Linked DNA regions of Catenuloplanes indicus. The main gene of each other region encodes a partner of the protein of the gene in region 2 in a complex. Links are inferred from orthologs where the notes say so. Each region holds a gene or a part of one and is shown on either strand. Other genes may lie near its edges.

The links. Proteins that work in one complex are often made in the same cells at the same time.
Region 1: the proteins of smc (region 2) and J2S42_RS34595 are in contact, whole or in part, in a crystal structure (PDB 3ZGX), measured with the Bacillus subtilis proteins. The link is inferred for Catenuloplanes indicus from one-to-one orthologs.

What each region holds. Positions count from the first base shown.
Region 1 is NZ_JAUSUZ010000001.1:7,761,468-7,764,570, forward strand. The notes cover bases 339-3,103. They hold J2S42_RS34595 (segregation and condensation protein A), read left to right. Parts: upstream 339-1,162; coding sequence 1,163-2,044; downstream 2,045-3,103. Other genes in these bases: J2S42_RS34585 (ParA family protein), read left to right, coding at 339-392; J2S42_RS34590 (zinc metalloprotease), read left to right, coding at 399-1,094; scpB (SMC-Scp complex subunit ScpB), read left to right, coding at 2,041-3,093; J2S42_RS34605 (pseudouridine synthase), read left to right, coding at 3,065-3,103. Also shown: more of J2S42_RS34585, read left to right, coding at 1-338. UniProt on the Bacillus subtilis protein: Participates in chromosomal partition during cell division. May act via the formation of a condensin-like complex containing Smc and ScpB that pull DNA away from mid-cell into both cell halves.
Region 2 is NZ_JAUSUZ010000001.1:6,301,487-6,306,306, forward strand. The notes cover bases 311-4,454. They hold smc (chromosome segregation protein SMC), read left to right. Parts: upstream 311-669; coding sequence 670-4,254; downstream 4,255-4,454. Other genes in these bases: J2S42_RS28600 (hypothetical protein), read left to right, coding at 311-366; J2S42_RS28610 (HAD family hydrolase), read left to right, coding at 4,247-4,454. In the rest of the region: more of J2S42_RS28600, read left to right, coding at 172-310; more of J2S42_RS28610, read left to right, coding at 4,455-4,820. UniProt on the Bacillus subtilis protein: Required for chromosome condensation and partitioning.

The DNA of each region.
Region 1 (3,103 bases), 1.5 Mb from region 2 along the record:
CCTCGCTCGGCCTGCTCGCGATAAACGCCCTCACCGTCGCGCACGGTGTCCTGATCCCGCTGGAGTGCGAGTTCTTCAGCCTCCGCGGTGTGGCGTTGCTGCTCGACACGATCGACAAGGTGCGCGAGCGGCTGAACTTCGACCTGGAGCTGGAGGGCATCCTCGCCACCATGTACGACTCCCGCACCACGCACTGCCGCCAGGTGTTGCAGCGCGTCGTGGAGGCGTTCGGCGACAAGGTGTACCAGACCGTGATCACGAAGACCGTGAAGTTCCCGGAGTCGACCGTGGCCGGTGCGCCGATCACCTCGCTCGACCCGGCGTCCTCCGGCGCCCGCAACTACCGCCAGCTGGCCCGAGAGGTCATCGCGGCCCAGGCCGAGCGCGGATAGGCGCCGGTGCTCTTCGCTCTCGCCACGCCGGTCGCATTCATCGGCTTCGCGCTCTCGTTCCTGCTGGCCGTCGTGGTGCGCGCGACGGCGATCCGGCTGGCGATCCGGGCGACGGGCCTCGAACAGCGGCGCACCCGGATCGCGTTCCAGCCGCGACACGACTTCGACGTGTTCGGCGTGGTCGCCTGCCTGATCGGCGGCATGGGCTGGGGCAAGGGCCTCGAGGTCGACGACCTGCCGTCCTATCGCGGGCGCGGGCGCAAGGCGATCGTCTACGCGGCCGGGCCGGTCTCCGTGTTCGTGCTGTCCCAGCTCGTGCTGCTCGGGTTCGCGCTCGGCTTCCCGGACTACCGGGCGCTGATGTCCGCGGTCGGGCCGCTGAACGTGAAGCTCGGCCTGCCTATGTCGCTGGGCACCGACCCGGCCGGCATCGGCGCGGAGATCACCGCGGCGATCGGGATCGGTCTGTTCACGTTCGCGCTGTTCGACCTGATTCCGCTGCCGCCGCTGGACGGCTGGGGCCTGCTCTGGTGCAGCCTGAAGCGGCCCGGCACATCCGCCCAGAGCGCCCGGCTGTGGCTGGTCGACAAGAACATCGGTGTGGTGCTGCTCTTCCTGCTGCAGATCTTCCCGTTCGGCGGGCTGGCCTGGGTGTTGCTCAATCCGATCGGCACGCCGCTGCTGGGGATCTGGGCCTGGTGAGCGTCGATCACGTCACCGGGTCGGATTCTGCACAGCCCGGAGATGACACGTCCGGCTACGGTCAGCCGATGACGGACGGGCCGACGCAGGAGACCGTGGAGACCACCAGCGGTTTCCGGGTTCGGTTGCACAATTTTGAGGGTCCGTTCGACCTGCTGCTCCAGCTGATCGGCAAGCACAAGCTGGACGTCACCGAGATCGCGCTGCACACGGTCACGGACGAGTTCATCGCGTACATCCGGGCGATGGGCGACGACTGGGACCTGGACGAGACCAGTGAGTTCCTGATCATCGCGGCCACGCTGCTGGACCTGAAGGCGGCCCGGCTGCTGCCCGCGGCCGAGGTGGAGAACGAGGAGGACCTGGCGCTCCTCGAGGCCCGTGACCTGCTCTTCGCCCGGCTGCTGCAGTACAAGGCGTACAAGGAGGCGTCCGCGGTCATCGCGGATCTGGAGCGCGACGGCGCCCGGCGCTACCCGCGCGCGGTCAGCCTGGAGCCACGGTACGCGGAGGCGCTGCCCGACCTGATCTTCGGCTTCGGGCCGGACCGGATACTCAAGATAGCGATCAAGGCGTTCACGCCGAAGATCCCGCCGACCGTCGCGGTGCACCACATCCACCAGGTGCGGGTCAACGTACGCGAGCACGCGGACATCGTGCAGAAGATGCTGCGCCGCGCCGGGATCGCCACGTTCGACGTGCTCTGCGCGGACTGCGAGAACACGCTGGAGATGGTGGCCCGGTTCCTGGCACTGCTGGAGCTCTACCGGGAGGGCCTGGTCGAGTTCGCGCAGCCGGAGTCGCTGGGCGTGCTGACCGTGAAGTGGACCGGCGGCGACGAGGACGTCGATCTGCAGGTCGACGACTACGAGGGCACGAAGGACGTGGACACGGCCAAGGACGACCCGGTCCGGCCGGGCGCGGCGCAGGAAACGGAGGACGGGGCGTGACCAGCGAGGACGAGCGCGGATCGCTGGCGGACGCGGCGGCCGCGTGGGTCCCGCCCTGGGACCGCCCGAAGCCGCCCGCAGCCGACGATCAAGACCGGCCGGCCCCCGAGGGTACGGACGCGCGCGCCGCGGACCCCGCCGTCCGGCCCGCGGGCGACGCCGGTGTGGGTGCTGACGAGGCCGCCGGTGTGCGCGCCGGGGCGGCTGCCACGGAGCCGCCCGCCGGGGACGGGTCCGTGCCCGGTTCCGGCGATGTGGCCGAGCCGGTCACCGGCGACGGCCCGGAGCGGGTGCCGGGGGCGAGCGCCACCGTCGGTGACGGGGCGTCCCCGCCGGTCTCGGAGACCGAGCCGTCGCGCGCGGCCGCCGTACCCCTGCAGAAGTCGAAGCCGCAGGACACGACGGCGGAGGTGGCCGGCGGGGCGGCATCGGAGGCGCGGGCCGCGCCGAAGCGCCGGCGGGCGAAGCCCAAGCCGGCGGAGCCGGAACCGGATCCGGTGTCGCTGATCGACGACGCGGAACTGCGCGGCGCGCTGGAGGCGATCCTGCTGGTCGTGGACGAGCCGGTCGCCGAGGTGATGCTGTCCCAGGTGCTGGAGCAGCCCACCGAGCGGGTGACGCAGATGCTGTACCTGCTGTCCGGCGAGTACACCGATCGCGGGCACGGCTTCGACCTGCGGCGGGTGGCCGGCGGCTGGCGGCTGTACACCCGTCCGGAGTACGCGGCGTACGTCGAACGGTTCGTGCTGGACGGGCAGACCGCGCGGCTGACGCAGGCCGCGCTGGAGACGCTCGCGGTCGTCGCCTACAAGCAGCCGTGCAGCAGGTCACAGGTCTCCGCCATCCGCGGTGTGAACTGTGACGGCGTGATGCGTACGCTTGTCACCCGGGGGCTTGTCGAGGAGTGCGGCGCGGACGTGTCCGGCGCCTACCTCTACAAGACCACCACCCTGTTTCTCGAGAAACTCGGCATCGACTCGGTCGCGCAGCTCCCCCCGCTCGCGCCGTTCCTGCCGGACAATGTGGAAGAGATCGTCACCGATGCCTGAGAACGACGGC
Region 2 (4,820 bases):
ATCGACGTGGCGCGGGACACGCCGCGCTTGACTCTTTTGGCGGCTCGGCGGACTATGGAGGTGTCGCCAGTCGCGCCCGATCACGCCCGTGTGTGCCCATGAGCGTGGAGTCGCGATTTGCTGGGCGCGCGTTGGCCGGCCTTTCCGGCAGCGCATTATGAGGAGACAGAAATGGCGAAGGCCCTCTACGGCCACGTCGGCATGGCGCAAGACCGGCGCCTCGTCGACGAGGTCACCCGTCTGCGTGCCACGGTGCAGGCACTGGAGTTCGAGATCACGCGGTTGCGTGCCGACAACGATCGGCTCGCCGCTGCCGCCGCCGAGGCGGACGATCTGCTGAGTCTGCGCGAACCGGCGCTGACCTGATTCCCGGGCGTCGGCCCGCCGGCGCCCACAGCAGTAACGCCCCCACCGGGTACGCCCGAATGGAACAACAGAATCCCTGAGCGCGCCGACACACACTCTTCGTGGCGGCGCGCAGCCCTTTGTCTGGGGGCGTTTCAGCGGCTAGCGTGAGACGTTCCCGAGAGCCTGGCCTGCTCGTTGACCACTCGGGGCAGCGGCGGGGACGAGGGCGCCGCGTGATGCTCGTCTACCGCGGGTTACCCTGCGGAATCGCTTGCCCGCCGGCCTCCCTGCGGCGGGGCGCCGGGGTGAGGATACGGATTCGTGCATCTCAAGAGCCTGACGGTGAAGGGCTTCAAGTCGTTCGCCAGCGCGACCACCATGCGCCTGGAGCCCGGCATCACCTGTGTGGTGGGCCCGAACGGCTCCGGCAAGTCCAACGTCGTGGACGCGATCGCCTGGGTGCTCGGCGAGCAGGGCGCGAAGGCGCTGCGCGGCGGCAAGATGGAAGACGTGATCTTCGCCGGTACGGCCGGTCGCGCGCCGCTGGGCCGCGCCGAGGTCACGCTCACGATCGACAACACGGACGGCGCGCTGCCGATCGACTACACCGAGGTCTCGATCACCCGCCGGATGTTCCGCTCCGGTGAGTCCGAGTACGAGATCAACGGCAACGGCTGCCGGCTGCTCGACATCCAGGAACTGCTCTCCGACTCCGGCATCGGCCGCGAGATGCACATCATCGTCGGCCAGGGCCGGCTGGACAGCATGCTGCATGCGAAACCGGAGGACCGCCGCTCGTTCATCGAGGAGGCGGCCGGTGTGCTCAAGCACCGCAAGCGGAAAGAGAAGGCGATCCGCAAGCTGGACGCCATGCAGGTCAACCTGAACCGGCTGACCGACCTGACCGCGGAGCTGCGCCGCCAGCTCAAGCCGCTCGGCCGGCAGGCCGAGGTGGCCCGCCGCGCCGCCGGCATCCAGTCCGACCTGCGCGACGCCCGGCTCCGGCTGCTCGCCGACGACCTCACCACGCTGCGCACCACGCTGGAGAAGGAGATCGCGGACGAGGCCGCGCTCCGCACCCGCCGCGGCGAGCTGGAGAAGGAGAACGAGATCGCCCAGCGCCGGCTCGCCGCGCTGGAGGCCGCGCACGCGGAGGACGCGCCGCTGCTCGCGGCCGCGCAGGACGCCTGGTACAAGCTGTCCGCGCTGCAGGAGCGGTTCCGCTCCACCGAGCAGCTGGCCGGTGAGCGGCTGCGGCACCTGTCCGCGCCCGGCGAGGAGGAGCGGCCCGGCCGCGACCCGGAGATGCTGGAGGCGCAGGCCGAGGAGGTCCGCGCGCAGGAGGAGGAGCTCCGCGAGGCGCTGGAGGAGGACAAGGCCCGGCTGGCCGAGGCGATCGAGGCCCGGCAGGAGATGGAGCGCCAGCTCGCGGACGCGGAGCGCGCGCTGCGTACCGCCGCGAAGGCCATCGCCGACCGCCGGGAGGGTCTGGCGAAGCTGACCGGCCAGGTCAACGCGGCCCAGGCCCGGTCGTCCACCGCGCAGGAGGAGATCTCCCGCCTGGTCGCCGCGCACACCGACGCGGCCGAGCGCGCCGAGCGGGCCCAGGCCGCGGTGGACGCGGTCTCCGCCGAGTCGACCGAGGCCGACCGGGACAACGCGGACCTCGACGCCCGGCACGCCGAGGCGGTCGCCGCGCACGACGCCGCGTCCGCCGTGGTCCGCCGGCTCTCCGAGGCCGAGCGCTCGGCGGAGAAGGACGCGGCCAGCTGGAAGGCGCGCGAGGAGGCCCTCGCCATGGGCCTCAAGCGCAAGGACGGCGCCGGCGCGCTGCTCGCCAAGGCCGGGCAGGTACCGGGCCTGCTGGGCAGCCTGGCCGGCATGCTGAGCGTGCGCCCGGGTCACGAGGCCGCGCTCGCCGCCGCGCTCGGCGTGCTGGCCGACGCGGTCGCGGTGGCCGGTGTGGATGAGGCCGTCGAGGCGATGCGCACCCTCAAGATCGCCGACGCCGGCCGGGCCGCGATGCTGGTCGCGGGCGAGGCCGGCCCCGGCGACCTGGGCTCGCTCGACGCGCTGCGGCCCGCGCTGCCGGACGGCGCGCTCTGGGCCCCCGACCTGATCACCTGCGCGGAGCAGGTGCGGCCCGCGGTACACCGGGCGCTTCGCGACGTGGTTTTCGTACCCGACCTGGAGTCCGCGGCCCGCGTCGCGGCCGGCAACCCGGAGCTGCGCGCGGTCACGCCCGAGGGCGACGTGCTCGGCGCCTTCGCGGCCGCCGGTGGCTCCGGCAAGGCGGTCAGCTACATCGAGGTGCAGGCCGCGGTCGACGAGGCGAAGGCGAACCGGGAGGCGGCCGAGGAGACGATCGCGGGCCTCCGCGCGGAGCTCGGGGAAGCCCGGGAGGACGTCGCGGGGAAGAAGGAAGCGGTGCAGGTCGCGGCCGCGGCCAAGCGCGAGGCGGAGAGCCAGCGCAACGCGGCCGCCCGCCGGCTGGCCGAGCTGGGCGCCGCCGCGCGGTCCGCCAAGGCCGAGACGGAACGGCTCGCCGCGTCCCGCGCCAAGGCCGAGCAGGCCCGCGAGCAGGACCTGATGCGCCTCGAAGAACTGGAGGAACGGCTGCGCGTCGCGGAGGAGATGCCGCTCGACGAGGAACCGTCCACCGAGGAGCGCGACATACTGGCCGCGAGCGTGCCCCAGGCCCGGCAGAACGAGATGGAGGTCCGGCTCGCCGTCCGTACCGCCGAGGAAAGGGTGTCGTCCATCTCCGGCCGGGCCGACTCGCTGCTCCGGCAGGCGAACGCGGAACGCGCGGCCCGGGAACGCGCGGCCGCTCGCAAGGCGGCCCGCGCCCGTGGTGCGGCGATCGCCCGAGCCGTCGTGACCGGCGCGGGCCAGGCGCTGGCCAGGATCGTCGCGTCGCTGGAGACGGCCGCGCAGAGCCGCGACGAGATCGCCGCCACCCGGTCCGCGCGCGAGGCCGAGTTGCAGGAGGTGCGCTCGGTCGCCAAGCAGCTCTCCGGCGAACTGGAGCGGCTGACCAGCGAGGTGCACCGGGACGAGGTGGCCCGCGCGGAGCAGCGCCTGCGCCTGGAGCAGCTGGAGGCGAAGGCGGCCGAGGACTTCTCGCTCGACGTCGAGACGCTGACCACCGAGTACGGCCCGCAGAACCCGGTGCCGCCGAGCCAGGCCGACGTCGCCGCCGCGGAGAAGGACGGCAAGCCGGTGCCGGAGCCGGTGCCGTTCCACCGCCCCACGCAGGAGAAGCGCGCGGCCAAGGCGGAACGCGACCTGACGCTGCTGGGCAAGGTCAACCCGCTGGCGCTGGAGGAGTTCGCCGCGCTGGAGGAGCGGTTCAAGTTCCTCTCCGACCAGCTGGAGGACCTCAAGGCCACCCGCAAGGACCTGCTCACCGTGGTCAAGGACGTGGACGACCGGATCCTGGAGGTCTTCACGTCCGCGTTCGAGGACACCGCGCGCGAGTTCGAGCACGTGTTCCAGGTGCTCTTCCCGGGCGGCGAGGGCCGGCTGATCCTGACCGACCCGGAGGACATGCTCACCACCGGCGTCGAGGTCGAGGCACGCCCGCCCGGCAAGAAGATCAAGCGGCTGTCGTTGCTGTCCGGCGGCGAGCGATCGCTCACCGCGGTCGCCATGCTCTGTGCGATCTTCCGGGCCCGCCCCAGCCCGTTCTACATCATGGACGAGGTCGAGGCCGCACTGGACGACGTGAACCTGGGCCGCCTGATCACGCTGTTCGAGCAGCTTCGGGAGCGTTCGCAGCTGATCATCATCACCCACCAGAAGCGGACCATGGAGGTCGCGGACGCGCTCTACGGCATCACCATGCGCGCCGGCGTCACCGAGGTCATCAGTCAGAAGCTCGTCAAGGAGAGTGCGGATGCGTAGACAGCGGGCACGTGCCCTGCTCGTCGACCTGGACGGCGTGCTCCGGCACGTACCGGAGATCAAGATCCTTGAGATCGAGCAACGGTACGGGATGGAGCCCGGCCGTCTCCGGGACACCGCGACCGTGTGGGGGCGCATGCAGCCCGCGCTGGTCGGCGAGGTGTCGCACGCACAGTGGATGTCCGTCGTCGCGGACGAGCTGACGTTCGCGGCCGGCGGTCCGGAGCGGGCCCGCGCGGCCGTCGGGGAGTGGCAGGCCGAACGCGGCACCGTCGACCCGGACGTGCTGGCGTTCCTGCGCGACGTCCGCGCCGCCGGCCTGCCGGTCGGCATAGCCACGAACGGCACCGACGCGCTCCCCGCCGACCTGGACGCGCTCGGCCTGACCGGCGAGGTCGACGTGGTGGTCAACTCGTCCGTGGTCGGCACGCACAAGCCGGCCAAGGAGTTCTTCATCGCGGCCTGCCAGGCCCTCCAGCTGCCGCCGTCGCTGGTCTTCTTCATCGACGCCGACGACCGCGCGGTCCGTGGCGCCCGCGCCGCCGGCCTCTCCGCCCTCCGCTGGA